Regions from separate parts of the Halopseudomonas sp. SMJS2 genome, predicted to be linked through region 2. Evidence: predicted binding sites of a transcription regulator. Region 2 holds the regulator's gene; each other region holds the start of a gene.

Region 1 (10,457 bases), 1.7 Mb from region 2:
GTCCGGTAAAGGCCAGGCCGCCCACCAGGTTGCCCAGTGCGGTGGGGATCTCGTTCCAGATCATGTAGTCCATCACCGAGAACTCACCGCCCATGATCATGCCGAAGGGAAACAGGAACATGTTCACCACCGAATGCTCGAAGCCCATGTAGAAGAACAGCATGATCGGCATCCACATGGCGATGGCCTTGCCACCGACGGTAGTAGAAATCATCGCACCGACCACGCCCAGCGAGACCATCCAGTTGCACAGCATGCCGCGCAGGAAGATCGTCGCCCAGCCGGCCGCACCATACTCTGCATATCCCAGGGTACGGCTTTCACCGATATGCGAGATCTTTGCGCCGATTTCCCCCGCCTCAATGGAAAAGCCATAGGTAAAGACGAAGGCCATCATGAACGCCACGGTCAATGCACCGGCAAAGTTGCCGAGAAATACCCAGCCCCAGTGGCGCAGAATATTGCCCGCGGTTACCCCCGGGCGCCGGTCCAGCAAAGCCAGGGGCGTGAGCATGAAGACCCCGGTGAGCAGGTCGAACCCCATCAGGTACAACATGATGAAACCAACCGGAAACAGCACTGCGCCCAGCAATGGCGAGCCGGTCTGGATGGTCACTGTAATGGCGAACACCGCTGCCAGGGCAAGAATGGCGCCGGCCATGAAGGCCCGGATCAGCGTGTCGCGGGTGGACATGAACAGCTTGGACTCACCGGCATCAACCATCTTGGTAACGAATTCAACAGGAACGAGATAGGACATGGGTTGCTTCCTTATGTAAGGGTCAGATGTTCATGGCACTGCGGTTACCGGGCGCGTAGATCTCCACCCGATCCCCCCTGAGCCGGGCCGGCCACACCTGCAGCGCCTGGTCTGGCTGCTCAAGACACTGTCCATCCTCCAGCCGGTAATGCTGTTTGTAGAGCGGCGACGCCACCACTGCCGCATCCTTGATGCGGCCGACCATTCCTCGACCGATAACATTGGCACCGGATTGCGGATCGCGATTGTGGATGGCGTAGACCTGCCCACCCGATCCGCCCTGCGGCAGATGAAACAGCGCGATCTGGGCCCCGGCGAACCAGGCGACCACGCCGGAATTGGCCACCAGATCCTGCCGATGGCACAGCGTGTGCCAATGGGCGACTGGATCGTTCGGTTCGATGCTGAGTGCTTGTGCCTGGGTCATCAGAGTGCCTCCTCGGTAACCGGGATGAGCGTCAGCTCGGTGGCGCGCGCCGGACGGCGCTGGCCACGTTCCTTGACGAAATGGATGTCCGGATCGCCGCGCCCGTCGTTAACGAAGGTGCGGAAACGCTTGAGCTTTTCCGGGTCATTGATGGCGTTGGTCCACTCGCATTCATAGCGGTCCACCACCAGTTGCATCTGGGTTTCCAGCTCGGCGGCCAGTCCCAGGCTGTCCTCGATAATCACTTCTCTCAGGTAGTCCAGCCCGCCCTCGAGGCTTTCGCGCCAGGTCGAGGTGCGCTGCAGCCGGTCGGCGGTACGGATGTAGAACATCAGGAAGCGATCGATGTAGCGCACCAGGGTCTGGTCATCCAGATCGGTGGCGAACAGCTCGGCGTGGCGCGGGCGCATGCCGCCGTTGCCTGCCACGTACAGGTTCCAGCCCTTGTCGGTAGCGATCACGCCGATATCCTTGCTCTGCGCCTCGGCACATTCGCGGGTGCAGCCGGATACGCCGAACTTGATCTTGTGCGGCGCGCGCAGACCCTTGTAGCGATGCTCCAGCTGCAGGGCCATGCCGACACTGTCCTGTACGCCGTAGCGGCACCAGGTGCTGCCCACGCAGGATTTCACCGTGCGCAGCGACTTGCCGTAGGCGTGACCGGTCTCGAAGCCGGCTGCGATCAGCTCGCCCCAGATGTCCGGCAGGTCATGCAACTGGGCGCCAAACAGGTCGATGCGCTGGCCGCCGGTGATCTTGGTATAGAGATCGTACTTGCGCGCCACCTCACCCAGCACGATCAACTTTTCCGGGGTGATTTCGCCACCGGCGATGCGCGGCACCACCGAATAGGTACCGTTCTTCTGCATGTTGGCCATGAAGGTGTCATTGGTGTCCTGCAGGGGCACCAGCGCCGGGTTCATGACCGGCTCGTTCCAGCAGGAGGCGAGGATCGAGCCCACTGCGGGCTTGCAGATGTCGCAGCCGAGTTCGCCCTTGCCATGCCGGGCCAGCACCTGTTCGAAACGGGTAATACCCTCTACGCGGATGATGTCGTAGAGTTCCTGGCGGGTATGGGCGAAGTGCTCGCACAGGCTGCGATCGACCACCACGCCCCGCGCGCTCAACTCATGCTCGAAGACCTGTTTGAGCAGCGCGCTGCAGCCGCCGCAGCCGGTGCCGGCCTTGGTATTGGCTTTCAGCTCGCCGAGGTCGGTGACGCCAGCGTCGACCTGGCAGCACACCGTGCCCTTGCTGACGTTGTGGCAGGAGCAGATGGTGGCCGCCGCCGGCAGCGCATCGACGCCCAGCGCCGGGCTGCCGCCGGATTGCGGCAGGATCAGACTGGCCGGCTCCTGCGGCAGCTTGATACCGTTCTGCGCATATTGCAGCAGGGTATCGTAGTAACTGTTATCACCGACCAGTACCGCACCGAGCACATGCTGGCCATCCGCAGAAACCACCAGCCGACGATAGGCGGCGGTGGCCTCGTCGATAAAACGGTAACTGCGCGATCCGGGGGTAGCGCCCTGGGCATCACCGATAGAGCCAACATCCACGCCGAGCAGCTTGAGCTTGGTCGACATATCCGCCCCGGTGAACGGCTCGCAGGTCTGGCCAAGCAATCGCGCCGCCACCAGCCGGGCCATCTGGTAGCCCGGCGCGACCAGGCCGAATACCTGCCCATTCCAGCTGGCGCACTCGCCGATGGCATGGATGGCCGGGTCGCTGGTGCGACAGTGATTGTCCACCACCACGCCGCCCCGTTCCGCCATGTTCAGTCCCGCGCTGCGTGCCAGCGCATCCTGCGGCCGAATGCCCGCGGAGAACACCACCAGATCGGTTTCCAGATACTCGCCATCGGCGAAGTTCATCCGCCAGCGGTACTCGTCACCCCGGATGATCGCGCTGGTGGCGCGGGACAGATGCACCGCCACGCCCAACGCCTCGATCCGCGCCCGCAGCGCGGCGCCGCCTTCAGCGTCCAGCTGCACCGGCATCAACCGCGGCGCGAACTCCACTACATGGGCCTCCAGCCCCAGGGATCGCAGCGCGTTCGCCGCCTCCAGTCCGAGCAGACCACCACCGACCACCACTCCGCGACGGGCACCATCAGCCGCCTGCCGAATGGCATCCAGATCATCCAGGGTCCGGTAGACCAGCCTTGAAGTACCTTCAGCGCCCTGGATCGGTGGCACGAAGGGAAAGGAGCCGGTCGCCAGCACGAGTTGGTCGTAAGCAGTGCGGCCACTGGCCGTGACTACTTGCCGATGATCGCGGTCGATCTCCAACACCGGCGTACCAAGGTGCAGGTGTACCCCCGGCTGCTGGTAGAGCGCTTGCTCCCCCATCGCCAGCGATTCCGCATCGCGCCCGCCGAAGTACTCGGACAGATGCACCCGGTCATAGGCCCGCTGGCGCTCTTCACCAAAGATATGGACTTCGTAATGAGACAAGGCGCCCAGCGCGATCAATTGCTCGACGCAATGGTGGCCCACCATGCCGTTGCCAATAACCACCAGCGTTTCCCGCCGGGTTGAAATGACATCCCCGCTCATAAGCCTTCCCTCTTCGCTCCAACCAAGTTATGCAGGAACTAGAGCAAGGGGCATGCCAGACAGCAGTATCGCGACTCGGGCCTGCCCGCAATGCCGCACGAATGCTGGGTTTGGAGGGTTTTCCAGGCGATGAGAGGATACTGGACGACCTGCGCGTAGCAGAGCAAGAGGCCCCTGATTGAACCATGGCAGGGCAACCCAGCGCACACAGGGCTCGCCTTTGGTGCGCCTCGCCCCGAGAAAGGCAAGAAACTCAAACGTTGGTGGGAGATCGGTCAGCAGATGAGCCGGAGGGGATCCGGCTCGGCTTCGGCGGTAAGCGATTGCTGGCAGTAACAGCTCAGGGTATCTGCAAATCGGATAAAGGCCGCTGGTGCCAGTCAGTTATCACTTGATGGCAATCGGGTTCACCATCATCTGTACGGCCCCTTTAATCTTCGGTTGTCCCAGGACGAACATGAACTCATGAACATTATCCCTGGCTAACTCGGCGGTGTTCATGTTTTCGAGGATGTAAACGCCATGCTTTGCGAGCAGTGTTTGATGAACTTCGAACACGCCGGTGCCGTCCTCGAAGGGAATGACCTCAAGTCCCCAGTTATCAGCCCCCACAGCAACGACTCCCTGTTCAGCCAGGTATTTCGCACCGTCGACGCCGAGGCCCGGCTGAGCCTTTCCAAATCGCTCGTTATCCTCACCGACCAGGCTGAGCCAGCCGGTATGGAAAAGTACCACGTCGCCTTCCTGAATTTTCACGTTCTGGGCTTTCGCGGCAGCGAGGATCTCTTCGCTATTGAAACCCTGTCCCTCGGTCAACATGCTCTGGCCGAAGTGCTCAGTCATGTCCAGTAGTACGCCACGGGTAACAATGGGAGGAATGCCTTCAGTACCGAGCTTCTTCAGGCCATCAACAGCCACGATATCCTCAGCTGCCAGTCCGTTGTAATGTTTGTGATCGATACCAATATGACCAAAGCCGTCGATCTGACTGCCAATGCCCAGCCACGTATGCAGAATGTCATCAGTACTGGTCAACTTGGTGGGTCCCAGAGGCTTGCCGCCAGCTCTGGGTTCCATCACGGTAATATCAAAGAAACGTGCGCCATAGGCCGGGAAGTCGCGATTCAGCTCCACACCCAGCGAATAGGTCTTGCCTTCAGTAACCAGGCGTGCCGCTTCCAGAGTACGCTCTGCGGAAAGGTAATTAGCGGCACCAATCGTATCTTCCTCGCCCCACTTCGATTTTTGCCAATCTTCGCTCGCCAGCACAACAGGTGCACTGGCGCCTAATAAAGTACCAGCAACTACCGCTGCCATGATGGGGTTCGTTGTCAACTTCATGCACTGTGCTCCATACATTTTTATTGGAATGATCATTTGCGTTAGGACTTGTTGCCGCTTTGATCCGACCCTTACCTATGAAAACAAGACCGTATATCTGACCTTCAACATCAATACGCGTTTTCAATGCGCCGATGACTACTCAGCTATGAACACTGATCGAAACTGCAGAAAACTCTGCGACACAAGATTATCTATAACAACCACTATTCAGGAATGACAGTAGAGGGTACCAGCGGCCGTTCGCGCGGATCGGCGATATCGATACCCAGCTGGCGGAAGCGTTCCAGAATGCGTCTATTGATCTCGCGCTGGACACCCCAACGGCCCTTGTCGGTACAGCGCATCTGGCCGGCCAAAGTGACCATGGAACCATCCACCGCGTCCACGCCCCAGACTTCCATATCCGCCAGAATCCGTGGTGAGAAAACCGGATCGTTACGCAGTGCTGCGCCAATCGCCTTCAGTTCTCCGATGGCCTGATTGATATCAGTGTCATAGCTGACGCTGATACGCACAGCCGCATTGCCGAGGCCGCGGTGCGCATTGTTGACCGTGGTCACCGAGCTGAACGGCACAATATGCAGCGAGCCATCACCGGCGCGCAGACGCACAGTGCGGATCGACAGGTTTTCCACGGTACCCGCCACACCGGCGACCGTCACCGAATCGCCAACCTGCATGGCGTTCTCCATCAGCAGGAAGATCCCAGTAATGAAATCCTGCACCAGCTTCTGCGAGCCGAAACCAATGGCTACACCTATGATGCTCGCACCAGCGATCAACGGCGTGGTGTTGACGCCGATCTGGTTCAACGCCGTCAGGCCGACGATCAGCGCAATAACCAGAAACAGCCCGGCGCGGAGCATGGGCAGAAGTGTATTGAGGCGCGCCGCACGTAACAGGTCGCCCTGCTCACGCCAGCGGGCAATACGCCGCTCAACGGAGACGTTGGTCGCTTGCCAGACCACCAGTGCAATCGCCACAGCAATGACAATGGTGACAAAAGCGGAAGCCAGGCTGCTACCAATGGTGCCAGGTGCAAACCATTGCAACGCATTCAGCCCCCAGGCCTGCAGCAGCGCAACCAGGGTGGCTACCGTAATCACCAGCGAGACCAACCAACGCAGCAGCGGGTAGTACTGCTCGGCAAGCTGACTGCGCAGATTGGCCGAACTATCCGGGCTGGGCTCATCCGACACATCCTCGCTGATACCCGCCAAACGCCCCAGGGCCCCCAGCGCCAATACAGCGGCCAGCCGGCCCAATACAATGATGGCGGCGGAAATGCCGATGAACTCCAGCAATTTGGTGAAGCCATCTTCGATGCGCAGCGCCCAGACCACCCAGCCGCCCATGATCAACACCGCCATCAACAGCGGCCAGACACCCGCCAGCCAGCGTCGCAACGCATATGCTGCACCGTCACGCTCGGGTGAACCGGCGATCCACACGGCCACCGGCTGGCGGAAACGAAACACCAGAAAGATCAGGGCCAGATGCACCATCAGGGAGGTCGTTTTGACAATCACCAGCTGGGCCTCGGGGTCGGTGCCGAGGATGCCAAGTGCATTACCAGTCGCGACACCAAAGGTCGCTAGAACAACCAGCCGACGCGTCCACCGATGTATCTGCTCAGCGGCGAAATCGCCCACCTGGATGATACGCAGGCAGGCATCCTTTGGTGCCAGCAACAGGCGCACCACGGCCATGACGACACGGGTGATCACATAGGCGTAAACAAACTCACGAGTCACCAGATGGGTACGCGCATCCAGTCCCGGCAACAGCTGCAGGACCAGCGCCGCGATGCCAAAAAACAGCCCCAATGGCAACAGATCCAGTACGAAGCCGGCCAGGGCAAAGGGCAATCGGCGCAATGCCTTCAGTTCGGATTCGACGGGGGAAGCAGCAGTCGAGGCCGCGGCAGTGGCGACTGCCGCTGAAGCGGCCCCGTTGGCAGACTCCACGGGCGAGTCTGCAGCGGAAGCATGGGGACCGACCGGTACTGCTTCCACATACTCAACCCCATCGCGCTGAGTCTGAACCAGCGCAGTGCTGTTATCCAGCGGACGCAGTGCAGCAAGGGCAACAGGGTCGGTGGTATCCGGAGCAGATACGGGAACAGATACAGGCGCGGGCGCCCGCAACTCTGCCTGGTTGGCGCTGGTCAACAGGCTGCGCACAGATCTGCGCAACGCGCGGCGCAGCAGCCATTCCAGACAAAAGCCGACGCCAAAGACGATAGTCAGATCCATCAGCGTCTGCAGCGCCAACATGCGCCCCACCTCATTGAGGAAGGTGGCCTGGAACCAGGCGGGCAGATCAGCCAGCGCCCGGGCAATCCGCACCAGCTGTGCATGCAGCCCATCAGCCCAATCACCGACTTGATCCATGGTGCGCGCAACCAGACCACCAGCTTCCAGCGGCACTATGGCGCTTAACGGCGACTCCTCCACAGCCGGCGCTTCATCATCGGCCGGCGCCTCGCTGGCTATAACCTCCAGCGCCCGCACCACCTCATTCCGCCGCTCGTCATCCTGCAGCGTATCAAGCACCTGTCGCGCTTGTGCCGGGTCCAGCTCTTTTTGGTCAGCCGTTTGTGCCGACACCGCAGCGACCGGCATGAACAGCAGAGCCAGCATCAACACAACAAACCCAGGCAGTTTCGATCTCAGCATAATATCCGTCCAATAAACATTGCCGGTCCGCCAGGCAGGCCAGCTGTTCACTATTCGAGCCTGCCCAGGCCTTTGGGGTTCAGCTTTATGCCAACCGGGCGTCCAGGCTGTTCTGAGCCAGGCGCTTGGCTTGGCTTTCTGTCATCCTCAAGCTTTCATGCAAAGCCATGAAATTCTCATTTACATAACCGCCGAAGTAAGCCGGATCGTCAGAGTTCACGGTGACGTTAACGCCCTGTTCCAACAGGCTCAGAATATTGTGATCTCGCATATCGTCAAACACACGCAGTTTGATGTTGGACAATGGGCACACGGTCAGCGGGATCTGCTCGTCGATCAACCGCTCAATGAGTACAGGATCTTCCGCTGCACGTACGCCGTGATCAATGCGACTGACCTTGAGCAGATCCAGCGCCTGCCAGATGTAGTCCGGCGGCCCCTCCTCGCCCGCATGAGCAACTGCCAGGAGCCCTTCGGCACGGGCCTTGGCAAAGACCCGTTCGAATTTGCTGGGCGGATGACCAAGCTCTGAACTGTCGAGCCCGACGGCAAAAAAAGCATCCCGATACGGCAAAGCCCGGGCGAGCGTCTCGAAGGCGTCATCCTCACTCAAGTGTCGCAGAAAGCTGAGGATCAGCCCACCCTCGATACCCAGCTGCTCTTTGCCATCACGCAGTGCTGTGGTTATCCCCTCAAGAGCCACCTCGAATGCAATGCCCCGCTCAGTATGCGTCTGAGGGTCATAGAACGGCTCGACATGTACTACTCCCTGGGCCTGGCAGCGCTGCAGGTAGGCCCAGGTGAGATCGTAGAAGTCCTGCTCCGTGCGCAGGACGTTCGCGCCCTGATAGTAGAGATCAAGGAACTCCTGGAGATTGCCAAAGGTATAAGCGCGGCGCAGATCATCCACATCCGCCCATGGCAGCTTGATACCGTTGCGCCCGGCAAGCTGAAAGAGCAGCTCTGGCTCGAGGGATCCCTCGAGATGCATATGCAGCTCCGCCTTGGGTAAAGCCGCCAACCATTTTTCGTTCATTGTTACCTCTGTGCCAAGGCGCTATGCCACCAGTAGAAACAAAAAAGCCCCACACCGTTTTCAGGTTGTGGGGCTTTTTGTCTGATAGCAATCAAAAACTGTCGAAGTCATTGATTACCACGTCATATGGCGGAGAGCCAGGGATTCGAACCCTGGGTACCCTTGCGGGTACAACGGATTTCGAATCCGTCCCGTTCGACCACTCCGGCAACTCTCCAAGTCGGCGCGCATCATAGCAGCTTCGCTGCGGCCGTTAAAGGGTCAGGACAGCGGAACACCCAGTCTTTGAGCGACTTCTTCATAGGCTTCGATGACGCCGCCGAGGCCCTGGCGGAAGCGGTCCTTGTCCATCTTCTTGCGGGTTTCCTTGTCCCACAGGCGGCAGCCGTCGGGGCTGAATTCATCGCCGAGGACGACGTCACCCTTGAACAGGCCAAACTCCAGCTTGAAGTCCACCAGCAGCAGGCCGGCGTCATCGAATAGCTGCTTGAGAACGTCATTGACCTGCAGGGTCAGTTCACGCATGCGCTGCAGTTGCTCGGCTGTAGCCCAGCCGAAGGTGACGACATGGGATTCGTTGATGAAGGGGTCGCCTTTGGCGTCGTCCTTGAGGAAGAGTTCAAAGGTCGGCGGCAGCAACTCTTTGCCCTCTTCAATGCCCAGGCGCTTGACCAGGCTGCCGGCCGCGTAATTGCGCACCACACATTCAACCGGGACCATGTCCAGTTTCTTGACCAGACATTCGGTGTCGGACAACAGCTTGTCGAACTGGGTCGGAATGCCGGAGTCCTGCAGTTTCTGCATGATGAAGGCATTGAAGCGGTTGTTGACCATGCCCTTGCGTTCCAGCTGTTCGATCTTCTTGCCATCGAAGGCCGAGGTGTCGTTGCGGAACAGCAGGATGAGGCGATCCGGATCATCGGTGGTATAAACCGACTTGGCCTTGCCGCGGTAGAGTTCTGTGCGTTTTTCCATTATCGGCTCCCGATATGCGCCAAATGAGGTTGGGTATTACCTGTAATGTCCTGCCACGGCAGGCCATGATTCTGTACTGCCAGCCGCAGCTCGCCCTCCCAGCCATCCAGTACTCTGGACAACTCGCCGAGGGCCAGCTCCGGTCGGTTGTTCTTTTCGCTGATATGGGCGATCGCGACGTATTTCAGCGCGCTCATGTCGATCGCTTCGAGCAATCCCGCAGCCTGCTGATTGCTCAGATGGCCGAGCTGACCGCCAACCCGAGCCCGCAAAAAAGGCGGATAAGGTCCGTTGGCCAGCATCAGCGGATCATAGTTGGCTTCGAGAAAAAGCGCATCCAGACCGCTGTACATTTCCGTAATCAACGGAGTGATCATACCGGTGTCGGTTAGCACACCCAGGCGATGACTACCGCTATCGAAGATGAACTGGCAGGGCTCGCGCGCGTCATGGGGTACCGGCACCGGGGTGACCCGGATTTCGCCGATAACCAACTCCTGACCAAAACGGATCAACTCCACCGGCAACGCCGTCTCACCCATGCCCAGATAGGTGCCAGCGGTCATGTACACCGGCAGACGATAGCGCTGCGCCAGACGCTCGACACCCTTGATGTGATCAGAGTGTTCATGGGTGACCAGTATCGCGGTCAGCTGATGCGGGCTCAGCCCCGCTGCGG
Region 2 (10,457 bases):
TCCATGGGCGCTCGTGTGGTGGCCTTCCCTGGCCACCACACGGTCCGGTCAAGGCCAGCCGGCTACGCACTTGCCAACTATATGCACGCTGATAGATTTTTTACGTCATTAGTGACAGGGCGACGGGTTATCCAGACTTGCTTTTGCTTTTACCAGCAGCAGCTTCGATGTAGGTAAGGGCTGAGCCGGTGGAGGTAGTGCGGACCGTCGATTGCCAGGGATGGCAATCGCGAGCCTACATGGATGTATTCACGGCGTGTCCGCATTGCCTCCACCGGCTCGGCCCCACCCCGCAAGCCGCCCCAAGCCATCAACGAACAATCGACTAAACGCTATCCCAAGCCAACCGCACCCCACTGAACTGCCACCGCGCCCATGCCGGAAAGAAGTTGCGATACGAAGCCCGGCCATGTCCTGTTGGCGTGGCCAGCGAGCCGCCGCGCAGGACCATCTGGTTGATCATGAACTTGCCGTTATATTCGCCAACCGCTCCGGCAGCAGGCTGGAAGCCGGGGTAGGGCAGGTAGGCGCTGTTGCACCATTGCCAGACCTCGTCGAACAGACCTTCCAGCCGCTGCTCCTCGGAAGCGGCATATTCCCATTCCGCTTCGGTAGGCAGGCGAGCGCCGGCCCAGCGGGCGTAGGCATCCGCTTCATAAAAGCTCACATGGCTGAGGGTCGCATCTTCGTTCAGCGGCTGCAGCCCATGCAGGGTAAAGACCTGCCAGCCGGCGTCGTGGTGCTGCCAATACAACGGCGCATGCCAACCTTCGCTGCAAACCTGATCCCAGCCGTCGGACAGCCACAACTCGGAGCGCTGATAGCCGCCGTCACGGATAAAGGCCAGGTACTCGCCGTTGGTCACATTGCGGCTGGCCAGGGAAAACGGCTCCAGCCAGACGCGGTGGCGCGGCAATTCGTTGTCATAACAGAACCCGCGGCCGGCATGACCAATATCCACCAGACCACCGTTGCAGTGCAGCCGCTCAGCAGTTGCACCAGAGCCTGCACGTTGATCATCACCGGTCTCCCGCCATGCCGGAAACAACGGATTACGGGAAAAGTGGTGTTTCAAATCGGTCAGCATCAATTCCTGATGCTGCTGCTCATGATTCAAACCAAGCTCGACCAGTGCGACCTGCTCGGCAGGCATCTCCGCTGCGGCGAGGGCTTGTTGCATGTGCTGATCGACGTGGCTGCGATAGGCCAACACCTGCTCCAGCGTGGGCCGTGACAGCATCCCTCGTTCCGGTCGTGCGTGGCGGTCACCAACGCCGACATAGTAGGAATTGAACAGCACCTTGAAAGCGGGATCGAAGGGCGCTGGTGGCTGGGCCAGTGCCGCCAGGATGAACGTCTCGAAAAACCAGCTGGTATGGGCCAGATGCCATTTGAGCGGACTGGCTTCGGCGATGGATTGCAGTTGGCAATCCTCCGGCGTCAGCCCTTCGATCAGGTTCAGGCTGCGGTCGCGCACCTGACGGTAGCGGGACAGCAGCACGGCGGCTTCGGTGTGGGGTGGTTGCTGGGTCATCTCAAGACTCCGCCAGAAACACACCGAACCATTGCTGCGGATCGGTCCACAGGTGCTGACAATGGAACCCGGCCTCGGCCAGCAGGGCGCTGAAGCCATCGGTAGTGTATTTGTGTGAATACTCGGTGAGGATATATTCGCCCCTGTGAAAGTGCCGCTCGGTGTGGCCCAGCCGAACACGATGCGGGTGTTTTGCTACCAGACGCATCTCGATCCGATTCTGCTCGCGGTCATAGACTGCCTGATGGACGAAGTTGGCCGGTTCGAAATCGGCATGCAGCAGCTGGTTGACCACGCTCAGCACGTTCAGATTGAACGCGGCGGTCACGCCCTCGGCGTCATCATAGGCCGCTTCCAGAATAGGGCTGGGTTTCACCAGGTCGATGCCGATCAGTAGTTGCCCGCGAGCACCGCACTGCTGACGAATGCAGCGCAACAGGCGCAAAGCATCGGGGCGGGTGAAGTTGCCGATTGATGAGCCGGGATAGAAGAACACCGGCGGACTGGCGCAGTCTTCGGCAAGCAATTCGGCCAGATCGAGACGACGGGTGAAATCGCTGACTACGCCGATGCATTCCAACTCCGGATGATCATGGGCAATATCGGCCAGACAGCTCTGCAGAAAGTCGCCGGCAATATCGACGCCGATCAGCCTGGCAGGGGCGATATGTTGCAGCCAGCGGCGTGACTTGCTGCAGTCGCCGCAGCCCAGGTCAATCCATTGGGCGTGATTGACCAGCGCCAAGCTGATGTCATCCGCGCAGCGCTCGAAGATCGCCGCCTCGGTGCGGGTCGGGTAGTACTCCTCAAGCTCGCAGATGCGGGTAAACAGCTCGCAGCCGGTGTCATCGTAGAAGTATTTTGGATTGATGCGTGCCTGGGGTTGCAGGAGCCCATCAAGCAACTGCTGATATTCATTGTCGTGATCAGGCGGTAGCAGGTTTTCCAGGCGGGGGAGTGGCGTGGCGATATTCACGGCAGGTCCTGTGGCTTGATGTTCTATTTGAACCTAGCACATCAGCCACAGATCGCCATTACATGCTGCCGCGGGTTATTCCGCGTTTTCGACGACCTCACGGATCAGCTTGAACAGTTTGCGCGAAGCGGCCGGCGGCTTGCCTTCGGCTGCTTCCTTGCCGGCCTGACGCACCAATTGGCGGATGGTTTGCCGATCGGCATCGGGGTAGGCTTCCATGAAGGCCTGCTGTTCGTCCGGCTTGCCAGTCAGCAGCCGGTCGCGCCAACGCTCCATTTGATGGAAGAACTGGGCATGGGCCTGGCTGCTGCTATCGAGTCGAGCGAGGTAAGCCTCGATTGCTTCCACATCTTGATCCCGCATCAGCTTGCCGACGAAGCTGAGGTGCCGCTTCAGCGCGCCTCGGGCGGTGTGGCGGTGGGCCTCGTCCAACGCCTTGCGCATCTCATCGGTGAGGTTGAGCTTTTCCAACTGGTGAGGCTTGAGTTCGGTCAGTCGGCGCCCGAGCTCCTGCATGGCGTGCATTTCGCGTTTGACCTGACTCTTGCTCTTCTCATCATCCAGCTCGTCATTGTCGTGTTCTTCAGGAAAATCTGTCATGGTTTGCTGCCCGTTCACCGGTTCTGTTCAAGGCGTCATGATACCCGTTCACAGGGCGGCTGTCCGGGGTACAATGGCCGCCTACAAGGAGATCACATGACCGAACAGCTTCCTGTCCAGCACGATGACGACCCCAGCGCCCTATGCCAGCAGCTCGAGCAGCGCGTGGCATTCATTCTCGATGAGGCCCGTCGGCAAGGTGCTTCGGCCTGCGAGGTGGCGGTCAGTCAGAACACTGGCTTGTCCGTTGGCGTGCGCCGCGGTGAAGTTGAAACGGTGGAACTGAACCGGGACCGGGGCTTCGGCATCAGCCTGTATCTGGGCCAGCGCAAGGGCTCGGCCAGTACCTCGGATACGTCCGACGAGGCGATTCGCTCGGCGGTCGAGGCGGCCCTGGCGATCGCTCGCAATACCTCACCTGACAGTTATTCCGGCCTGGCCGATGCCGCACTGATGGCGAGGGATATCCCGGACCTGGATCTGTATCATCCCTGGGCGCTGGATGCTGATGCGGCCATCGAGCGGGCATTGAGCTGCGAGGCGGCGGCGTTGGCAATGGATCCGCGGTTGAGCAGTGACAGCGCCAACCTCAGCAGCCAGCAGGGTTGTCGGGTCTACGGCAACAGCCACGGTTTCATCGGCAGCTCGCTGGGAACCCGGCACAGCGCCTCGGCGGTCCTGATCGTCAATACTGAAGACGGTATGCAGCGTGACTACTGGTATACGGTGGATCGCAAGGCCGAGCGGCTGCTGGGCCCGCAAGCCCTGGGGCAGAAGGCTGCTGAGCGGGCACTGGCACGGCTGGGCGCCAAGCCGGTGAAAACCGCCAAGGTGCCGGTACTGTTTGCCGCTGATCAGGCGGCCGGTCTGCTTGGCAGTCTGGTCGGATCGATTTCCGGCGGCGCGGTTTACCGTCAGTCCACCTTCCTGCTGGATGCCATGGGTACTCAGGTATTTCCCGAGTGGGTCACCATCGATGAGCGTCCACACCTGCTGCAGGCGCTGGGCAGTGCCGGTTTCGACGGCGACGGCCTGGCGACCCGGGCGCAGAGTTTCATTCAGCAGGGCGTGTTGCAGAGCTGGGTGCTGAGCACCTACTCGGCCCGCCGGCTGAAGCTGGCCAGCACCGCCAATGCCGGCGGTGTGCATAACCTGCATATCAATTCCAACGCCGGTGACTTGCCGGCGCTGCTGCGGGAAATGGGCACTGGCCTGCTGGTCACCGAGCTGATGGGGCAGGGCGTCAATGGCGTTACTGGCGACTATTCACGAGGAGCCGGTGGTTTCTGGGTGGAAAACGGCGTGATCAGCCACCCGGTGCGGGAAGTGACCATCGCCGGCAATCTGAAGGACATGTTCGCCAACCTGCGCTGCGTCGGCTCGGATATCGAGCGTCGCGGCAACTACCTGACCGGCAGCTGGCTGGTGGATGGCATGACGGTGGGCGGGGCGTAGAGTCGGTCTTTAACGCCTGTTAGCGGGCTTGCCTGCTGACAGGCCCTGGCTGCGCTACTCGCCTTCACCAAAGTAGTCATTGATCAGCCCGATCAGTTCCGCCATGGCCTGTTCGGCATGCTCGCCTTCACAGCTGATGCAGATCTCGCTGCCCTTGCTGGCGGCCAGCATCATCACTTGCATGATGCTCTTGCCGTCGACCATCTGTTGCTCATCGCCACCGACCCTGACGCTGCACTCGTGCTGCTTGGCCACATTGACAAACTTGGCGGCTGCCCGGGCATGCAGGCCGAGTTTGTTGATGATGCACACGCGTTTGGTCAGTTGGGTCATGGCAGGTCCCGGTGGCGGATGAGCAGGTTGGAGGAGTGCACACTGAGCTCCCTGACCAGACGTTCGGCGATATATACCGAGCGGTGATGACCGCCGGTGCAGCCGATGCCGATGCTCATGTAGCTGCGCTCACCAGCGGCATAGCGCGGCAGCCACTTCTGCAGAAAATAGAAGATGTCCTGGTACATGTCCTGAACATCGGGTTCGGCGTCCAGGTAATCGCGGATCTGCTGGTCCTTGCCGGAAAACGGCCGCAGGTCGGGCTTCCAGTAGGGATTGGGCAGGCAGCGCACGTCGAATACCAGATCGGCATCCACCGGCACGCCGCGTTTGAAACCGAACGACTGGATCAGGATCGACGGACTGTTGCTCTGGCTGCTGAGCAGACGCTGCTTGAGCAGGTCGCGTAGCTGATAGAGCGTCAGGTGACTGGTGTCGATCTTCAGGCTGGCCAGGTCGATGATGGGTTCGAGTAGCTTCAGTTCGGCCGCGATGGCTTCGCCGAGGGACAAGTTGCCGTCGGTCAACGGGTGCTTGCGGCGAGTTTCCGAGAAGCGCTTGATCAGTACCTCATCGGTTGCGGCAAGAAACAACACATCGCAGTGAATACCAGCGTCCCGGACCTGCTTGAGCAGGTCCGGGAAGCGCTCGAGATCACTGGGCAGGTTGCGGGCATCGATGCTGATGGCGACCTTGGGCAGGCTCAGGTCGGTATTGTTGGCCTGCCGGGCCAACTCCGGCAGCAGGCCTGCCGGAAGGTTGTCGATGCAATAGAAACCATTGTCTTCCAGGAGGTGCAGAGCGGTACTTTTGCCGGATCCGGATCGTCCGCTGACTACAACCAGGCGCATCAGTATCAGCCTCCGCTGGTGCCAACCATGACCCGATACAGGGTCTCTGCATCCGGCGCCTGTCGCAGGGCCTCGCGCAAATCTTCCTGGTCAAGTTTCTCGGCCAGCATCTTGAGTATCTGCAAATGCTGCTCGGTGGCCTCATGGGGCACCAGCAGGACGAAAATCAGATCGACCGGCTCACCATCCAGAGAGTCGAAATCGATCTTGCTGTCGAGCTGCAGCAAGGCACCGATGGCATGGGTGCACTGCTCCAGTCGGCAATGGGGAATGGCGATGCCATTGCCGAAGCCGGTCGACCCGAGTTTTTCCCGGGCGATCAGGCTTTCATAAATGGCATCGGAGTCCAGATCGGTGTGCTGGGCGACCATATCACCGATCATTTCCAGCACCCGTTTCTTAGAGCCCCCCGGCACACTGGTGAAAGTAAGCTGGGGGGTGAGTACGTTATCTATCTGCATGAGTTCGCTGCTTTAAAGCCTTACCGGTCATTGACGCCTTGCTGGCGACCAATGTGTTTTTCCTTGTGTTTGATCAACTGGCGATCCAGACGGTCGGCCAGCAGGTCGATGGCGGCATACATGTCGGTATGCTCCGCCTCGGCAACCAGGTCGTTGCCGGCAATATGTAGGGCACCTTCAGCTTTCTGCCGAAGCTTGTCCACCTCCAGGGTGATCTGAACGCTGATGATCTTGTCGAAATGCCGCTCGAGACGGGCCATTTTTTCGGTAACGTAATCACGTAGTGCGTCGGTGATATCGAGCTGAAGACCAGTGATGTTCATTTGCATAACACTTCTCCTGATTGGCTTGATAAACCGGAGTACCGTTTTTGGTGACTCCCATGGTGCCACTTCTCGTTGCCGATTTCATTGATTCAACAATTGATTCAGACCAGACGTTTCCTCTCGCTGGATGGCGCTATGTTGAGGGACTCGCGGTACTTGGCGATGGTCCGTCGCGCGACATGGATGCCCTGTTCCTCAAGTAGACCAGCGATCTTGCTGTCACTCAATGGTTTCTTCGGGTTTTCCGCCGCGACCAGCTTCTTGATCAGCGCCCGGATGGCGGTGGAGGAGAACTCGCCGCCCTCGCTGGTGCTGACATGGCTGGAGAAGAAATACTTGAGCTCGAAGATGCCCCGCGGCGTATGCATGAATTTCTGTGTGGTCACCCGGGAGATGGTCGACTCATGCATGCCCACGGCTTCGGCGATGTCGTGCAGTACCAGCGGTTTCATGGCTTCTTCGCCATGTTCGAGAAAGCCGCGCTGATGCTCGACGATCTGGGTTGCGACCTTCATCAACGTCTCGTTGCGGCTCTGCAGGCTCTTGATGAACCAGCGCGCTTCCTGCAGATGGTTGCGCAGGTAGGTGTTGTCGTTGCTGCTGTCAGCTCGCTTGACCATGGAGGCGTATTGGCTGTTGACCCGGACCTTGGGCGCAGCCTCCTGGTTCAGCTCGACGATCCAGCGGTTCTGGTCCCGCCGCACGATGACATCGGGAATCACATATTCTGCTTCACCGGAGGCGATCTCGCCGCCGGGGCGTGGGTTCAGCGTCTGGATCAGCTCCACCACCTCGCGCAGCTGATCCTCCTTCAGCCGGGAGCGGCGCATCAACTGGGCGAAATCGCGGCTGCCGAGCAGCTCCAGGTGGTCGCGGACCACACGTTTGGCCTGCTCCAGCATGGGCGTGGTGTCGGGTAACTGCTGTAACTGCAGGTGCAGGCATTCGCTCAGGTTGCGGGCGCCAACACCGGTCGGCTCGAACTGCTGAATCCGGTGCAGCACCATCTCGACCTCATCCAGCTCCACTTCGAGGGCTGGGTCGAGGGAGGTCAGAATGTCTTCCAGGGATTCTTCCAGATAGCCATCGGCGTTGATGCCATCGATCAGGGCGATAGCGATCTGATAGTCGGTGTCCGACAACGGCAGCAAATTGAGTTGCCACTCAAGGTGGCTCTGCAGGGTCTCGCCAGTGCCGGTGCGCGCGGTAAAGTCCCAGTCTTCATCATCTGAACTGGGCAGGGAGCTGGCAGAGGTCTGATAGATATCCTCCCACTGGGTGTCGACCGGCAATTCGTTGGGAATCTGCTCGTTCCAGTTGCCTTCTTCTTCGCCGTGGCTGTGCTGGTCAATGGCCTCCAGCTCAACGGGCTCGGGCAGGGCCGTGGCGGGGGCATCGTCGTTGCCAGCGGTATCGCTCGCACTGGGGCTGAAATCATCATCGCCGTCGTCGGCCAGCTCCAACATGGGATTGGCTTCCAGTGCTTCCTGCACTTCCTGCTGCAGATCCAGGCTGGACAGCTGAAGCAGCCGAATGGCTTGCTGCAGCTGTGGAGTCATGGTCAGCTGCTGCCCCATTTTGAGGACGAGCGTTGGTTTCATAGTGTTGCGGTTTACCTTGTGCGCTGTTTAAGCCATTGAGAGACAACCAAAAACATGGCCAGCATGCCTCATTCCGTTGGGCTTTTACAAACGGAAGGCATGGCCCAGATACACATCGCGTACCAGCTGGTTGGCGAGCACTTCCTCGGCGTCACCTTCGGCGATGATATGGCCGTCATTGACGATATACGCCTTGTCGCAGATATCCAGAGTCTCCCGCACGTTATGGTCGGTTATCAGTACGCCGATGCCCTTGTCCTTGAGGTGCTGGATGATCTGCTTGATATCATTGACCGAGATCGGATCGACCCCGGCGAAAGGTTCGTCGAGCAGAATGAACTGCGGATCGGTCGCCAGTGCGCGGGCAATTTCAGCGCGGCGTCGCTCTCCACCGGACAGGCTCATGCCGGCGCTATCACGCAGGTGATGGATATGGAATTCACGCAGCAGGGAATCCAGTTTGCCTTCGCGGCCCTGGCGGTTCAGGTCCGGGCGGGTTTCCAGAATCGCCATGATGTTGTCCGCGACGCTGAGCTTGCGAAAAATGGAGGCTTCCTGCGGCAGGTAGCCGATGCCCTGGCGCGCCCGGCCGTGCATCGGCAGGCGGGTGACATCCTGGTCATTGATCAGAATGCTGCCCTGGTCTGCCTTGACCAGGCCGACGATCATATAGAAGCAGGTGGTCTTGCCGGCGCCGTTGGGGCCGAGCAGGCCGACCACCTCGCCACTCCTGATCGACAGGGATACATCCTGTACTACCTTGCGCGATTTGTAGGCTTTGGCCAGGTGGCGTGCTTCAAGTTTCGTCATTGGTTGCCGGCTCGGTACGCTTGCGTGGCTGGATGATTATCTCGATGCGCTCGGCGGACTCCCCTTCGGCGGCATCGGCTCGACCGGCGTCTACCACCTGGCGCTCGATGTCATAGCTGACACGCTGGCCCTGGAAGGTATTGCCGGATTGTTCGAGGAAGGCCTGGTCGATCAGGACCACGCGATTGGCGGCGGCGTGGTATTCGATGGTCTGGGCCCGCGCGTCCACTGGACTGCCGTCCGCTTCGGGCTGCTGCCGGTAAGTGGCAGGCGAGCCCACCGAGACGACCTTGCTGACGTCGCCGGCGTCGTTGGTGGTCAGGGTCACGCGATTGCCGGTCAGGCGCATGCTGCCCTGGGTGATGATGACGTTGCCGGTATACACGGCGGTGCTGCGACGATCGTCCAGGGTGGCGGCATTGGCCTGGATGCGGATCGGCTGATTGGCATCGTCGGGCAGGGCCAGCACTGGCGTGGCCGCACCCGTCAGCAGGGCCAGGCAGAGGATTCTAAAGGGCTTCATGTTCGCCTCTTACGTTGGACAGCAGCTTGATGGTGCCGTCATTGAAATTCGCTTCCATACCGGTGGCTGTGGTCACGCCGTTGGCGGCCTCGATTCTGACGCTCCGGTCAGTTTCGGCAAAATGCCGGTGGGGGAAGATGCTCAGGGCCGGCGTCGACAGGCGCCGCAGTGGCTGGCCCGTCAACTGCTGTTCAATCACTACGTTCTGGCTCAGGTCCACCCGATCCCCCCCAGCGCTGACTTCGCCGTAGCGGGCCTGCACATCCCAGGGCTGCTGCTCGCCTTCGCGGTAATACAGCAGTTTTGGGTCATCCAGTTCGGTCACGTCGTCACCGACCTGGTGCGCGGCACGTACACTGTCCAGGTCATATACCGGCTGGCCATTGGCGTCGAGCTGGCGGATCCGGGCATTGTCCATGAAGAAATCGGGCTGCAGCGGGTCCTGAATCACCTGTGGCGTGAAACTGGCTGGGCGGATGTTCCAGTAACCCACCGCCAACGCCAGTGCCACGGCGAGCAGGACAATGCCGCCGGTAACCAGATAACGTGGGATCTTCACAGGTAAGCTGCCTGGGCGCTTTCCAGGGTGCCCTGGGCGCGCATGATCAGTTCGCAGAACTCCCGCGCCGCGCCGGCGCCGCCGGCATTGCTGGTCACGCCGTGGGCATGCTGGCGCACGAAGGTATCCGCGGTGCCCACGGCCATGCCGAGGCCGACGCGGCGCATGACCGGCAGATCCGGCAGGTCATCGCCGAGAAAGGCGATCTGCTCCATTTCCACTGGCACCAGGGCGCGCAACTCGGCCAGTGCGGTGAGCTTGTCCTCGCGCCCCTGGATCAGGTGCTGGATACCCAGGTTGGCGGCGCGGCGTTCCACCAGCGGCGAGTTGCGGCCGCTGATGATCGCAGTCTGCACTCCGGAGGCGATCAGCATTTTGATGCCGTGGCCATCCAGAGTATTGAAGGATTTGAATTCGGTGCCGTCAGG
Region 3 (10,457 bases), 1.7 Mb from region 2:
GCCAGCTTCAGGCGCTCGATTGCACCGGCCAGCAACAATTGTACCGCGCGGTACTGGGATACTTCCTGCGCCAGATTGACCTGCTTGTAGGTATCGATAGGGCTTTTCATGGTTTACTTCTTGTTCTGGTTGACGACGCCGGGCAGGCTGTCGAGTTGGGCGGTCAGGAAGGAGCTGGTGCTGTTCATTTGTGAAATCAGCGCATCCATGGCGTTGAATTGGGCGAACAGGCGCGTTTCCATCTTGCTCAGCCGCATGGCCAGCGTTTCCCGCTGATCATCAACACCGCCGGGACCGGTGAGAGTGTTCTGCAGAGCCTTGGTGCGGTTATCCAGAATGCCGCCGCTTTCGGTGAAGGGCTTGACCCTCTCTTCCAACCGTCCCATCAAGCCCTGTTCACCAGTAAAGAAGCTGCTGACCTGCTCCAGATTGTTATCCAGTGCCTTGTCCAGCTTGTCATTGTCCAGCTTCAGCTTGCCGTCGCGCTCGGTGCTGATGCCCAGATCTGCCAGGATGCGTATGCCCTCGCCGCTGGCCGGTGATCCCAACTCGCTGCGCATGGCGTTCATGAAGGAGCGTACCGATGAATCACCCACCAGAGCGGCTGTGAGGGGTTCAGAATCTCCATCGGCGATTGGCGTCACATTGGTCAGCGCATTGACGCTGTCGAGCATCTTGTTATAAGCGTCGACAAACTCGGTAATGGATTTCTTGACGCCGGCCTGGTCCACTGCCACGCCGAGATTGACGGTTTCGGCATTATCCAGCGCTTCTTGCGACTGCGCCGCCTTGAGAGTCAGTGTCACACCCTCGATGGCATCTTCAACAGTATTGCTGGCACTGCTCAGGTTGATACCGTCAATGGCGAAATTCGCATCACGGGAATAGCTGATTACTCGGGCCGCGCGGGGGTTGTCAGCATCCACAGGAGTTGGCTGAAAGTCTGCGTCAGTGCCAGACGGCGGCGCAAATGCCAGCGCGCCCAACTCACCTGTTGCGTCCGACACCGTCACGCTGATGTCATTGTCGGTACCCGATGCCGTTGAACTCAGCACCAATCGCGCACCGCCCTCACCGCTCGGGTCATTGACGATGGTCGCGCTCAGCCCCATCTCCTTGCCGGCCGCGTTGATCGCATCGCGGATACCGGTCAGGCTGTTGTTACCCTCGCCCACGTCGATATCCAGTGATTCGTCGCCGACATTGATGGTCAGGGTACCGGTACCCAGCGCATCGCTGGCGTTGTCGAACCCGGCCAGCGCGACCTTGCTGGTCTGCGCCAGGTTGAACACCTGCACGTTGTAATTGCCGGCAACCGCCTTGGAGTCGGCGGTGATACTGACAATGCCAGCTGCGCTGGAAGTGGCACTGCGCTTCTCGAACAGGGAGGCATCATTCAGCTTGCCGAGGGCATCCTGGAAGGTCGACAAGGCACTGCGAAATTGCCCCAGTGCCGAGACCTTGGAGGTGGTAGATTTTTCCAGTCGATCAAGTTGGGCGGTCTTTGGCGCAGCCTCTGCATTGAGCAGTGCCTTGACCATGCCGTTAACATCCATACCTGAGCCGATACCGGTAATTGCCATAATCCTACCCTCTACGACCGTTTATTGACGGTTCGCCGCTGAATAATGAAACCTCACACCACCTAAGCAGAAATCATGCCAGCATTCCACAGGTCAGGCCGGCGAGGACGCATACCAGGGTTTTGCGGGGCAAGCCCGCTCCTACAGCTTCGCCGCTGTCAGACCTCGCCACTGAACAATACACTGCGAATCTCTGACAAGTTCTCCGCCAGCCGCAACGCTTCCTCCGATGGCATCTGGCGGATCACATCCCCCGTGCTCGCCTCGGTCACTTTCACCACCATGCGGCCGCTGTCATCATCCACCTGGAACTGGATATTGCGTCCGGCCGCCTGTACATAATCCTGCATATCCGCCACCGCCGTCAGCACCTGCTCACGATCCGGTTCGGCCATGCTGTCATTCTTCCGCGCCTCGGTCACCGGTTGGGCGACAGCCGCAGCTGTTATCTCGTTCGTTCTGGCAGCAGGCGCGACAGCCCCTACCCCAGCCCTGTTGTTGAGCGATCCCATATCCATGGTTTTTCCTCCACACAGGACAAAGCGGGAGAAGAGTCGCCCCTTCCCCCGCCAGTCATACCGCTAACTTACCTTAGCCCAGCAGGCTGAGGACTGCTTGCGGCAGTTGGTTGGCCTGAGCCAGCATCGCAGTACCAGCCTGCTGCATGATCTGGTTCTTGGCCAGGTTGGCAGACTCGGCTGCGTAGTCGGTGTCCATGATGCGACCACGTGCGTTGGAAGCGTTTTCAGAAATGTTCTGCAGGTTGCTGATAGTCGACTCGAAGCGGTTCTGCACGGCACCGAGGTCAGCACGGGTGCTGTCTACCGAGGCAATCGCGTCGTCCAGGGCCTGGATGGCTACTTGAGCGTTTTCGACATTGAGAACATCCAGGCTGTCGAGTGTGTGTGTCTCAGGCTCAGCCTCCACCTTAGAGACAGCTGCAATCTCGTTATCAGTTGCCGCACCTACAGTAAGGCCCGCATCAGTTGCAGTCCCCCCTAAAGTGAATGCGGCGTCAGATGTCAGAACCAGTGCATCCTCGTCCGTATTCAAGGAAGCAGTAACACCAGTAGTTGCAGTATCCTCATTAATTCTATCCATCAGAGTCTGGACAGTATCGCTATCCAAGACGTCAATAGTCGTGTCCTCTCCGTCAACCGTAATGGTGAATGTAGAGGCTGCTCCTGGAGCGGTAAATGTAGTACCTGTTGCTGTATATTCAGTGCGAGCCTCGGTACCAGCACGCTCCAGACCAAGCGCCTCTACACCAAGACCATCCACTGAAAAGTCCTCGAGCGAGCTCAAGTTGATACCAACACCAGCCTCAGTCGCAGGTGTAGCATCAGGATCGGCTGCGATCTCAGCTTTAGTAGCGGTCACACCGGTACTGGCGTTGTTAATCTTATCTACGACTTTGTCAACAGTATCGCCCTCTTCAAAGTTGACGAGAGTGCCGTTCAACTTGATGCTGGTAGCGGCACTGAGCTCACCCTGCTCATTGAAACCAGTCGCAAGACCACCAGTAGCGCTAGCCAGCGTCGATGTACCAGTCAACCCCTTGGCACTCATGTCACCAATACTGAAAGACAGAGTCTCACCCGCGTTGGAACCAACCTGGAAGCTCTCACCGGTCAAAGTACCGTTCAGCAGGCTCTTACCACCAAAGGTAGTGGTTTCAGCAATACGGGTCAGCTCACCAGACAGGTTGCTGAACTCCTGGTTCAAAGCCTTGCGCTCTTCAGCAGAGTTGGAACCGTTGGAAGCCTGCAGAGCCAGGTCACGCATGCGCTGCATGATGTTGGTGGATTCTTGCAGGGCACCTTCAGCGGTCTGTGCCATGGACATACCGTCGTTGGCGTTCTTGACAGCCACGTTCAGGCCGTTGATCTGACTGGTCAGACGGTTGGAAATCTGCAGACCAGCTGCGTCATCCTTTGCGCTGTTGATGCGCGAACCGGAAGACAGACGCTCCAGCGAAGTGGACAGGGCATTGGTAGAACCACTCAGGTTGCGCTGAGCGTTCAGGGAAGCAATGTTGCTGTTTACTGTCAGGGCCATGGGTAATTCTCCAATTAGACCGAAATAATGTTTGCCTGAGCTTGCGACTCATGTGCCCATCACCTCAGGCAACCATAGTGTTCGCATTCAGTTTCTGTATCGGCGTGCTGGCGAAGAGCTTTAATCATTTTTCAAAAAACTTTTCGCGGTGCCTTGACAGGCTCAAAAGCAGCTATCGCCGATGTAGGGGTTATCGGGCGAGACGGAGAAAGCTTTAGGGTGATTGCAGGGATCAGCTACATTCCCCAGCTGGCAAATAGCACGGGACGATGCGTAGCCTCTGCTCGACCAACCACCTTTCCCGGGATTGATCTTCAGGTCTGATAAAGGGGGGGGGCCATCCAGAAGGTTTGGCTAGCGCTCGCCAGGCTGGCAAACGAGTGCCATCGATACCATCCGAAATACCTGCACCTGCTTGATGAGTATGCAGCCATAAAGCTCAAAGGGGAGCTTTCGCTCCCCTTAATGGTGTTCTTGTTGTTCTTGAGCTTTTCTTGTTCTTTTGAGCCGGTGGCATTGCCACCCTGGAACCCATCCCGGGTTGCTTAAAGCAAGCGGATTGCTTTGGATGCGCAGGAAGTTGTTCCCCCATTCTCCAAAAAAATCAGTTTGCTGCACTCGCACGTTTTGTTCTTGTTATGTGTGGAGCTGAATCTTGTTTTTGTTATTGAGTTTTGCGCTTAGCGTTATTATTTTTATTGTGATCAAATACAAAGCAGATAGCGTGCCACCTTTAGCATTCCGTTTAAAATCAATAAGTTACTAAAAATCAGCGATGCCGAAGCCAGTCCCGCATGGGGCAAGTGATACCTTTCACCCCGTTCGAGTGTTACCGCTTGCGCGAGCGGTAGCAGAAAAAGGGCCAGGTACGCTTTCCCCGGCTCAGACTACGGCGCAACCAAGCCTGCCCAGGTAACCCATTTCCAACTCCAACCGGTCGCCGGCCTGAATCGGTACCATTGGCCCCAGTGAGCCGGACAGGAGGATTTCTCCGGCCTGTACCGGGTTGCCGTCACGCGCCCGTTCTTGCACCAGCCAGCGACAGGCGTTCCAGGGGCTACCCATGCATTGGCTGGCATTGCCCTCGGCTATTGGCTTGCCGTGATTGGTCAGGGTGGCGCTCAGTTCTGCCAGGGCCTGGGGATCAGCTGGGTGGTACTGTTCTCCCAATATGAAGCCGCCCGATGACAGGTTGTCAGCGACCGCCTCGAACAATGAACGAGGGCCGCCTTGATAGGCCGAGTCACAGATTTCCAGCGCGACCGTTACCCCGGAGATCGCTTGCTGCAGGGCCGCATCAGTTATTTCCGGATCATCGATGGCAGCGGAAAACAGGAATGCCACTTCCATCTCGAGCTTGGGCAGCAGAAACTGACTGATGTCTAGCGTGCCGCCACTGATCTGCCAGCCGCTAAGCAGTATCGCAATCAACGGGCTATCCAAGCCCAGCGCTGCTTGCATGCGCGTATCGGTCAACCCGAGCTTGCTGCCGGCAATGGTCTGCCCACCGGCCAGATAGCGGGTTATCAGGTATTCACTTACTCGTTGCGCCTGATCCAGCGTCGCCAACGGATAGCGCTCGGCTAACCCGACACCGGGCTGACGTTGCCGTCGGGCCAGGTAGAGCTCATCAGCGAGAGCGTTTGGCTGGAAGTCCTCGCTCATGGCTGATCCGCCTGTTCCGGCGCCTCGCCGACGACGGTGCTACGGAACATTTCCCGGCGTGCCCCATGATAGTCCGACAATGGCAAGTGCCAGGTGCAGCGGTTGTCCCAGATCGCCAGGGTGCCTGGTGCCCAGCGCATACGGCAGGTGAAAGTCGCGGCCGAGGCCACCGAGAACAGGTAGTCGAGTATCGGCCGAGACTCCTCGGGTTTCATGCCCTCGATACCGAGGGTGTAGGCTGGGTTGGCGAACAGGACGCTGCGGCCGGTTTCCGGGTGTTTGGTTACCAGGGGATGGGAGCGCACCTCATCGTCCACCGACTCGCCGTAGAGTATGTTCATGTTTTCCAGGCCCGCATTGTGTCGGCTGTTGGGGCCATAGGCGGCCTCCGGGCTATGAACGCCACGCAGGTTGTGCAGCATCTTTTTCATCGCCGGGGACAGCCACTCGTAGGCCAGATACATATTGGCATACAGGGTGTCGCCGCCACTGGTCGGCACATCATGGCCATAGAGCAAGGTGAAGGCCGGCGGGCGTTCCTGGAAGGTCCAGTCGGTATGCCAGGCACCGCCGAAGATGACCGGCGAGCCTTCACTTGCTTCCTTGACCACGTGGACGAGATTCGGATGATCAGCCATGGTCTTGACGTAAGGCTCCTTGCCGAATTCGCCAAAGCGCTGGGTCACCGCCTCGAACTGGCCGAGACTCAGCTGTTGGTCCCGGATAAACAGAACCTGGTGATCCATCAATGCCTGGCGCAGTTCTGCCTGGCCTTCTTCTGACAGCTGATTGAGGTCAATACCCGTCACATCAGCGCCCAGTGAACCAGCCACTGGCGTTGCGGTGAAATGGTGATGATCCCGGGCTGGATTGTTGGCTGCAGTGGTATAGAAGAATTCAGGCATGGCGGCGCTCTCTTGTTGTGTTTTGGCTACAGTGCTGGAAGCTGCCGCAGCAAACCATGATAATCACCGCCATCCCATGACTTTTACTGCCATCCTGCCAGGAGCATCATATGGATTGGCGACAGCAGCGCGACAACACCAATATCAGCTACCTGTTACAGGTAGCCGCAACCGCTGGTATATCCGCCGATGCCTGCCTGGCAAATACCGGTTTGCAGCAGCAACGACTGGCTGAAGGCAGTGGATACCAGCTGTGGCAGGAATTGGCTGCCATTCGCAATCTGGTAGCGCTCCGGCCAGATCCCGGCCTCGGGATGCAGATGGGGGATTGCTATCACCTGACCTGTCTGGGGCTGCTGGGCTATGCCATGCTGTCCAGCCCCAATCTCTGGGAAGCAATCCGGATCAGCAGCCGTTTTCGCTCATTGTCGCTGGCGATCTGCCCGGTCACGCTTTCGCTCTGCGAAGAGGGAGTGTGGATGTCTCTGGATAGCAGCGTGCTGCCCGAGGATGCTCGCGACCTGGTGGTCGGGCGTGGGCTGACGGCCTGGCTGCGGCTATTCGGCGAATTGCTGCAGCGCCCCTTCATGCCTTTGCGGATATCCCTGTCTGGGTCGGAGCCGGCGCTGGCCGATCGTTACCGCGACTATTTCAGCTGCCCCATTGCGCTCGCGCAATCCCATGACGGCATGCTGATCGCTCGGCAGGATCTGGACAGCCCGCTGCCTCTTGCCAACGCCCAGACCCAGCGCAGCTGCGCGCTGCTATGCGAGCGTCTCTGCGACGGGCTGGCTGATATACAGGGCACACTGGCACGGCGGGTACTGCAACAATTGATGAGTCATTCCGGCAAGCCATGCCGTGCTGATGAGGTAGCCGTCCGTCTGGGCATGTCAGAACGCACTCTGCATCGCCGGTTGGCGGATGAGAAACAGCCGTTTCGCATGTTGCATGACCGAGTCAGACGCAATCTGGCGGAACGCCTGCTGCGTGACAGCATGCTGGGGCTGGAAAGCATCGCTCAACAGCTGGGGTATGCCGAGGCCGCCAGCTTTTCACGGGCCTTCAAGCGCTGGAATGGCATGTCCCCGGACCAGTGGCGTCGTCTCCAGGACGACGACAGCATGGTCCGAGCACTTACATAAGGGCAGCCCCGTCAGAACCGATCCACCGCAAACGGCGTCATATCAATCGCCGGCGTTTCCCCATCCATCATCTGCGCCAGCAATTCGCCGGTCGCCGGTCCCAGGGTGAAGCCCTGGTGACCATGCCCGAAGGCCAGCCACAGGCCGTCTTTGCCCGGTGCCGGGCCAATGACCGGTTTCATGTCCGGCATACAGGGACGGGCGCCTTTCCAGGGTTCGGCGTCGCGGCGTTTGCCAAGGGGGAAAAGATTGCGCGCGGCGCGTTCGGCCGCAGCGAGTTGCTTGTATTTGGGCGGTGCGTTCAGGTCGGCGAGTTCGGCGCCCGTGGTCAGGCGAATACCGGCGCGCATGGGTTCAAGCAGAAAACCACGTTCGGCATCCATGACCCAGTGATTGAGGGTAGCGCCCTGCTCGGTCGAGTAATGCATGTGATAGCCACGTTTGACGAACAGCGGGACCTTGATATCCAGCTGCGTCAGCAGGTCGCTCGACCAGGGACCGAGGGCAACCACTACCTGGTCGGCTTCGAGTGCGCCTTCGCTGGTGGTCACGTGCCAGCCGCTGCCTTCCCGGGCAACACCTTCGACACTGGCCTGCATCAGGCGCCCGCCCTGCTCGACGAAGCTGCGGGCATAGGCTTGCACCAACGCGCCGGGGTCCGACACCATCCAGGGCTGGGTCCAGTGAATAGCTCCCACCAGTTCCCTGGCAAGATGCGGTTCCGTTGCCTGCAACTGTTCAGCATTGAGCACTTCGTATTCCACACCGAAACGCTCATGGTCTTCGCGTGCCTTCGCTATTCGCTCATCCAGAGCGCCCTGGGTGCGGTACAACTCCAGCCAGCCACCTTTGCGGATCAGATCTTCGGCGCCGGCGGCTTCGATCATGGGAGCATGAGCATCCTGGCAACGCATGATCAGTGAAGCCCACTCCTTGACGATACGTTCATAGCGCGACCCGCCGGAGTTGTGCCAATACTGCAACAGGGGAACGGCAGCGCTGACCATGCCGGTGGGCCGGTAACGGATGTCCACTTCGCGGTTGGGCAGTACGCGCAACAGAGTGCCGAGATCCCGCGGGAAGGCGTAGGGGCGCACGGCCTCGCGCTGGATGATGCCAGCATTGCCGAAGGAAGTTTCACGGCCCGGCTCACGGCGATCTATCAGCGTGACGTTGTGGCCGCGACGGGCAAGGTGCCAGGCAACGGAAACGCCGACCATACCGGCGCCAAGGACGAGGGTGTTACGCGACATGAAGAACTCCTGGCTGTGGAAACAACAGATACTGGTGCTATGGGAGAGAGTCTAGCAAGGGTTTGGGTGGGTTGGGTCCTGAGGAGATGTGGACGAGCTGGTGCTCGTCCCTCCCAGGAGAAGCCCAAGGTCGGGGCTCGATAAGGGCGATCTATGCTTGCCTTACCAGGGATGCAGTTCGCCATTCCATTTGAAGAAGCTGCCGCTGCTCTCCAGTGTCAGGTTATCCACTACGGACTGGATGCCACTGGCGCTTTCCTGGGGTGTAATGTCGGCGTTGGGGCCGCCCATGTCGGTCTGAACGTAGCCGGGATGCACGGTGGCGATGCTGACGCCCTTGTCCTTGAGGTCGATGGCCAGGCTCAACATCAGTCGGTTGACCGCAGCCTTGGTGGCGCCATAGACATACATCCCGCCGTAGGGCCAGGTGGAGGCAGCGATCTGGCTGCTGACGGTCAGTGCCTTGCCCTTGGCCGCGATGAGGTTGGGCAGCAGCGCTTGTACCATTCGAAATGGGCCGATGGTCATGATTTCAAACGCCTCGCGCCAGGCGGCGAAATCCTCATCGGTGAACGGGGCCTGCGTCAAACTGTCGGTTCGGCCGCCGATAATGCCGGCGACGTTCAGTAAAACATCGACAGAAGTATTGCCCAGGGCCTGGGTGATGTTGTCGATCGATCGGCCGTCGGCCATATCAACCGGATGCAACGTCAGTTTGCCGGCAGCGCTGCTGGCGATCTGCTTGAGCTCGGTTGCCTGGTCCGGATCGCGGCAGAGTGCGTAGACGCGGTCACCGCGAGCCACATAGTTTCTGACCAGAGCGAGTCCGATACCACGGTTGGCACCGGTAATGACGATATTGGCCATTGCCTGTTCTCCTTGATGAAAAGGGATGAGTGACGATGCCAGAGTCTGACCAAAGTAGCCAGACTGAGCATGCTGAAACAAGCAGGGCAGAGCCTTTCGCCCTGCCCTGCTTGCACAGCTTTGCCTCCCGGCCCCCGATCGAATCACACCGGGGCACCGGTTATCGCCTTGTTACTACGGGCAATCGCCCAGATTGGCCTGGATGATGGCCAGATCCTGCCCATCAGTCAGGCCGTCATGGTTGAAGTCGTACATGCTGGACTTGCCCCATTCCGCACTGAGCTGCTGATAGTTGTCGATATCAGTCTGATCGACCACACCATCACCATTGCCATCGCCCGGACAGGCTTTGTGCGAGCTCAGCAACAGATCGAGTTGGTATTCCAGCTCTTCGAAGTTTTCCCGCTCGATGGCCGTTAGCGAACCTTCCAGGAGATCTGTTCCGTCGGCATCCAGAGTGGCTTGCGGCGCCGCCTGGTCGATACGGTAGAACTCCTCGGTTGCTATCCTCTTGCTTCCATCCGTGAGGGGGTCGTAGTCCAGCCCCAGGTTGCGCACCAGCTTGAACTCATCATTGCGCATGGCCATGTACTCGGTGGCTGCCATATCGATCTTGTTCTGCTCATAGTCGGCTGGGCTGTCTTCATGGATTGCCTGGTTGACCTGCCAGCAGTGTTCCACCTCCTTGAGAACGCCATCCACTCCAACGTCAGCCTCCGCCCCCCACCAGATCCCGCCGTTGTCTCCGCAAACGGATTTGGTGGTGGGTGTGTGGGAGCAGAGCGCGCCGTTGAACACGCAGGGCCCGTTCACACCATCATTGGCCTGGATATTCAGCCCGCCATGGGCAAAGTTGAGCTCGCGCACACTGCCTTGGCTTGGGTTGCTCAGGTAGGAGAACATTTCTTCGGCATCATTGCCCTGGGGGGCTACCTCGGCCAGATCTACCCCTGCTACGTCCGCAAACAACTGGAACAGGTC

The links. The regulator sigma-54, encoded in region 2, starts transcription at its own class of promoters, with help from an activator protein. The targets are predictions, from matches to a motif close to ANTGGCATNNANNTTGCTNT.
Region 1: nirB (nitrite reductase large subunit NirB) is a predicted target of sigma-54. The motif match lies at 3,786-3,805, and genes of this name have one in related genera.
Region 3: fliD (flagellar filament capping protein FliD) is a predicted target of sigma-54. The motif match lies at 1,647-1,666, and genes of this name have one in related genera.

Annotation. Positions count from the first base shown of each region.
Region 1 covers NZ_CP123445.1:2,509,099-2,519,555, forward strand. Annotated here, with positions in the region: gene QAO71_RS11845 (formate/nitrite transporter family protein) at 1-760, opposite strand, end outside; gene nirD (nitrite reductase small subunit NirD) at 783-1,187, opposite strand; gene nirB (nitrite reductase large subunit NirB) at 1,187-3,745, opposite strand; gene QAO71_RS11860 (cyclase family protein) at 4,133-5,086, opposite strand; gene QAO71_RS11865 (mechanosensitive ion channel domain-containing protein) at 5,293-7,767, opposite strand; gene QAO71_RS11870 (adenosine deaminase) at 7,853-8,803, opposite strand; tRNA gene QAO71_RS11875 (tRNA-Ser) at 8,931-9,020, opposite strand; gene purC (phosphoribosylaminoimidazolesuccinocarboxamide synthase) at 9,065-9,778, opposite strand; gene QAO71_RS11885 (MBL fold metallo-hydrolase) at 9,778-10,457, opposite strand, start outside.
Region 2 covers NZ_CP123445.1:647,474-657,930, forward strand. Annotated here, with positions in the region: gene egtB (ergothioneine biosynthesis protein EgtB) at 326-1,534, opposite strand; gene egtD (L-histidine N(alpha)-methyltransferase) at 1,536-2,510, opposite strand; gene yjgA (ribosome biogenesis factor YjgA) at 2,586-3,110, opposite strand; gene pmbA (metalloprotease PmbA) at 3,207-4,565, shown strand; gene QAO71_RS03135 (HPr family phosphocarrier protein) at 4,620-4,898, opposite strand; gene rapZ (RNase adapter RapZ) at 4,895-5,749, opposite strand; gene ptsN (PTS IIA-like nitrogen regulatory protein PtsN) at 5,755-6,210, opposite strand; gene raiA (ribosome-associated translation inhibitor RaiA) at 6,231-6,539, opposite strand; gene QAO71_RS03155 (RNA polymerase factor sigma-54) at 6,638-8,137, opposite strand; gene lptB (LPS export ABC transporter ATP-binding protein) at 8,222-8,947, opposite strand; gene lptA (lipopolysaccharide transport periplasmic protein LptA) at 8,934-9,470, opposite strand; gene lptC (LPS export ABC transporter periplasmic protein LptC) at 9,457-10,029, opposite strand; gene QAO71_RS03175 (HAD family hydrolase) at 10,026-10,457, opposite strand, start outside.
Region 3 covers NZ_CP123445.1:2,363,965-2,374,421, forward strand. Annotated here, with positions in the region: gene fliS (flagellar export chaperone FliS) at 1-110, opposite strand, end outside; gene fliD (flagellar filament capping protein FliD) at 114-1,583, opposite strand; gene QAO71_RS11210 (flagellar protein FlaG) at 1,742-2,101, opposite strand; gene QAO71_RS11215 (flagellin) at 2,175-3,641, opposite strand; gene QAO71_RS11220 (fumarylacetoacetate hydrolase family protein) at 4,524-5,306, opposite strand; gene QAO71_RS11225 (TauD/TfdA family dioxygenase) at 5,303-6,211, opposite strand; gene QAO71_RS11230 (AraC family transcriptional regulator) at 6,322-7,356, shown strand; gene QAO71_RS11235 (FAD-dependent oxidoreductase) at 7,368-8,609, opposite strand; gene QAO71_RS11240 (SDR family oxidoreductase) at 8,772-9,476, opposite strand; gene QAO71_RS11245 (sulfatase-like hydrolase/transferase) at 9,651-10,457, opposite strand, start outside.